Regions from separate parts of the Pseudoalteromonas sp. UG3-2 genome, predicted to be linked through region 2. Evidence: riboswitches for the same ligand, from Rfam matches in the RefSeq annotation. Region 2 holds a riboswitch; the other holds the start of a gene.
The links. A riboswitch is a leader RNA that binds a small molecule or an ion and turns the genes downstream of it on or off. The one in region 2 is predicted to bind cobalamin.
Positions count from the first base shown of each region.

Region 1: it holds a riboswitch for cobalamin, as region 2 does, so the genes downstream of both, R3P39_RS15700 (TonB-dependent receptor domain-containing protein) here and R3P39_RS17570 (ABC transporter ATP-binding protein) in region 2, are expected to answer to the same signal.

Region 1 covers NZ_JAWLJU010000002.1:2,813,550-2,815,752, forward strand. Annotated here, with positions in the region: gene R3P39_RS15695 (YajQ family cyclic di-GMP-binding protein) at 131-613, shown strand; cobalamin riboswitch at 709-873, shown strand; gene R3P39_RS15700 (TonB-dependent receptor domain-containing protein) at 921-2,203, shown strand, end outside.
Region 2 covers NZ_JAWLJU010000002.1:3,195,979-3,198,181, reverse strand. Annotated here, with positions in the region: gene R3P39_RS17575 (FecCD family ABC transporter permease) at 1-60, opposite strand, end outside; gene R3P39_RS17570 (ABC transporter ATP-binding protein) at 57-854, opposite strand; cobalamin riboswitch at 930-1,068, opposite strand; gene nqrM ((Na+)-NQR maturation NqrM) at 1,219-1,431, opposite strand; gene R3P39_RS17560 (DUF1496 domain-containing protein) at 1,639-1,887, opposite strand; gene R3P39_RS17555 (hypothetical protein) at 1,878-2,027, opposite strand; gene R3P39_RS17550 (FAD:protein FMN transferase) at 2,111-2,203, opposite strand, start outside.

The DNA.
Region 1 (2,203 bases), 380 kb from region 2:
CCAGCAGTATAACATTGAAAACTGGCTATTGGGTGAACATCCTAAAGTCGTAGGGCAAAAATAAAAATAATCGCCACCAGTACAGCCACGCAGTGCTATAATCGGGGCAAAATGAATTGAGGAGAAGCAGATGCCTTCATTTGATATTGTGTCTGAAATTGACATGACAGAAGCAAGAAACACAGTCGATAACGCCACCAGAGAGCTCGAAACGCGCTACGATTTTCGTGGTGTGGATGCCGAAATCTCATTAAGCGGTGAAGTGATTAACCTTAAAGCAGAAGCCGAAAGCCAAGTGATGCAGTTATTCGATATGTTAGTGGCGAAAGCGGCTAAGCGTGGCCTTGATGTGGCCAGTTTTGAGCTAAAAGACATTGAGCGTTCGGGCAAAAATGTATCGCGCAAAGTCACGTTAAAGCAGGGCATTGATAAAGACATGGCTAAGAAGCTGGTTAAGCTTATTAAAGATTCTAAAATCAAAGTTCAAGCGTCAATCCAAGGCGACACGGTACGAGTCAACGGTAAGAAACGCGATGACTTGCAAGAAGTGATGCAGTTGGTGCGTTCAGGTGAGTTGGGTCAACCTTTCCAGTTTAAAAACTTCCGCGATTAATCCCCCATAGTGAGCACCTTGCTAAATAAGGTGCTTCTAGATTTCTAGACGTCCATTGACATTGTTCCCGAAACCCCAGACAATAGCTGCGAATTTCCAAGGTGCTATACACAACCTAGCTGGGTTGCCAAATGTATAGATAATCGGGAAGTTGGTGCGAGTGAAAAGGAAAGTCATCGAGCTCAAGGCCAACGCTGCCCCCGCAACGGTAAAGTGAGTCTGCTGTTTAGCGCTTACTCAGCCCGGAGACCGGCCTTGGAGTGGTCACTATTTGTTCTTGTACGGTGGGTACAAGTTAGGGGAATCCATGGTTAATAAAACTGCTATTAGCGCAGCCGTTGCTGCCATTATCTCGTGTTCGGCGACCGCTGAGCAAAACATAGAACACATTCGTGTTACTGCGAATAAATTTACGCAATCCTTACCGGACACACTGGCGGCCGTGACGGTGATCCAGCGTCAGGACATTGAAAAAAGCAATGCCTTAGATGTGATTTCGTTGCTTGATACCGTGGCTGGTATTCAAGCCGTGCGCAATGGTGGCTTGGGCCAGAGTGTCAGCCTATTTTTGCGTGGCAATGATGCCAAGCACACCCTAGTGTTGGTCGATGGTGTGCGCGTGTCTGACGCTAATTCCGGTGCGGCCTCATTAAGCAATATACCGCTCAATAGTATTGAACGTATTGAAGTGATCCGCGGCGCTAAAGCGGCAATTTATGGCTCAGATGCCATTGCCGGAGTGATCAATATCATCAGTCGTAAAGGCAGTAAAAACACCCTTGCTGTTACTTCTGGCAGCAATAATTACGCCGACGTTGAAGGGACTCTGCATTATAAAAAAGAGTTGCTGAAGGTGTCGGCCAATGCTGGGTATGTCGAGACGGATGGCTATGATGTCATCGCTAAAGATCCGGCCTTAGCAGCCAGCAAAAACCACGACCGCGATGGTTACCGCAATAGCAATATGGGCGTTAATATCAGTTATGGCGATCGGGCCACAGGACTCTTCTCGCTGCGCTCGCAGTACAGTGAAGGCAAGGGCGAGTATGATGCCTTTGGCAGTGATGAATATCGCTTTCAAAATTACACCAATAAACTGAGTTGGCAAAGAAGTCATGATGCCTTTTCTCAGCAGGTGGCATTTAGTAATGGCCAAGAAGAAAATAAACAAATCGGTAGCAGTAGCGATGACAACGCGTATGTGACTAAGCGCAGCCAATTTGAATATCAGTCACAATTTCACTTCAGTGATGCGCTGTTATTTACTGGTAACATCACCTTTCTAAACGAAGATGTTGGTGCCTCAACGGCAAAGTTTTCTGAGTCGCAACGAGATAACCTCTCGGTTGCATTAGGTGCATTTTATAATGATGACAATTGGCTTGCAGAAGTGGCGCTGCGTAGCGATGATTATGACTTTCACGGTCGTGCCAACACCTACACCCTAGCCATTGGCAAAAGGCTGAGCAATGATATTAGTATCAAGCTAAATCATGGTACGGCGTTTCGGGCGCCTTCTTTATCGCAAGCCTTTACCATCGATAGCCCTTATTACTTACCTAACCCCAATATCGCTCCGGAACAAGCTAC
Region 2 (2,203 bases):
ACAGCAAACGCTAACTAGGGTGATCAGTAAAAGTATGAATGTGATTAGGTGTCTGCTCATTGCACATAACCGTAATGAAAGCGAATATGCGGGACTTTATCGTCACAGTGCGGATGACTGACTGCACTTACCTCGGCGCAAACACCAAATACTGAGCTCAGCAACTCTTCACTTATTACCGCCATTGGTGTGCCTTGGGCGACGAGTTTTCCTTGCTGCAACACCAGTAAGCGGTGACATAGTGCACTGGCCAGGTTAAGGTCATGAAAAGAGGCAATAATAGTTACCCCCAATTGCTTGGCCAGTTCCATAATTTGAATTTGATACTTAATGTCTAGATGACTAGTAGGCTCATCCATGATCAGTACCTGCGGCTGCTGCACCATGGCTCTGGCAATCATTGCCCGTTGCTTCTCACCGCCCGATAACAGGCTAAAGCATTGCTGCGCCTTGTAGGCTAAACCTACCTGCTCCAATGCCTCCATGACAGCGTGCTTTTCTTCTGTCGTGACACTGGCTAGTAAGGACTTATTGGGAGTCAGCCCCATGCTGACCATATCGAACACAGGCAAATTAAATTCGCTTGGAATATCTTGCAATACCACGGCAATCTGTTTGGCGTAGGCTTTTTTTGACCATTGTGATAAGGCTTTGCCGTTAAAATACACCGCGCCTGTGGAGGCGACAAGAAACTGGTAGAGAACGCGCAGCAAGGTTGATTTACCCGCACCATTGGGCCCGACCAAGCCAATAAACTCTCCGTGTTTTACACTAAAACTAATGTCTGACAGTACCGGCTTGCTGCCAAAGGTAACACCGAGCTGGTCTACATGAAATTGTTCGCTTTGAGCCATAATACCTCTAACATGGGCATGGCAAAGCGATGCTGTATGGTATTCAGCACTCGACTTTGACTTAAGTCTGCCCGCTTAAGTATTGCGACGGCCTTGGTATCTGACTTGTTATTTGCGCTTTGCAAATCACTTACAGTTGCGGGGACAGTTGAGGACTTGCACCTCATTCCCAATATCTGCCAATCGATAAATTATGGTCATTATGAAGTCTAGACGTCTAAAACACAACTGTTGTCATTGTTAACCGTGCAGCAATTGCACTCCAGATTAGTATAAAAACATGGCAGAATAATAGTGATAAGACATTGACGTTGAGGCTGGACTAAAAGCAAAAACGCAAGCTAAGCTTGCGTTTTGGGTGGTATTAAAGAATTTGATTATCTTTCCACATTTGCTCTTTACGCATGCGTTTGATGCGCTTATCGCATGGGTCATCACAGTCACATACTTTATCGATACCCATAGAGCCAAGACCACCACAACTGCTAGACATTGACTTCTTTTGCACGATAACGCCTACGGCCATCGCAACTGCGATAAGCATAATTAAACCGAAAGTCAGTAAGAATAAAGACATTATCTAGCCCCTTTTTTTGCTACATAGAGTATGTGACGACGCCGAAATTATACTCTTTCGAAGCGCCGCCCACAATTAAATTATTGGGTGTTACAACAATATATGCTTCATAAGGTAATGACTCGAAACCCATTCATATACAAAAAAACAAAAAACAAAAAACAAAAAAAGCCGCGGGCGGCGGCTTTAAATTTTATAAATTAATCTTTACTGATTTACCCAAATCAAAGTGCCGTCTGAACCAACTTCACAAACTTTTATGCTTGAGCCTTGTTTCATCACAGCCCCTTTCGAATATTCTTGGTCAGCATAATAGCAATATTTTTTACTATCATACACTTTTTCTTCAACGTTTAAGGTATGCTTTTGCTCATCAAACACCGCGTCATTCGCAAGTACAAATGAAGAAGAGCTAATAATTGTCAAAGCTAATAAAAACCTTTTCATCACATCCATTCGCCTCCTTGACATGTCTTACCTTTGAATTCAGCGCCCTCGGAAAAGCGCCTACCATCATAATAACAGTCACCACCGCTTACTTTTTTTAAGTCGGCTAACTTCAATTGTTTAAACTTTTTTAGATTTGTTTTAGACATGTTTATTTCCTTACATTAGATATGTGTATTTTCCATTTTTCCCCTTAAGTAGGGCAAAGTGAAAAGTATCAAAAAAGCAACAATTAATCAACCTCATTCACATATCGCTTAAATGCTTCGCTAGCATAACTGTTGATACCGTCAGCGGTTTTATACATTAAATACACTGGCAATTG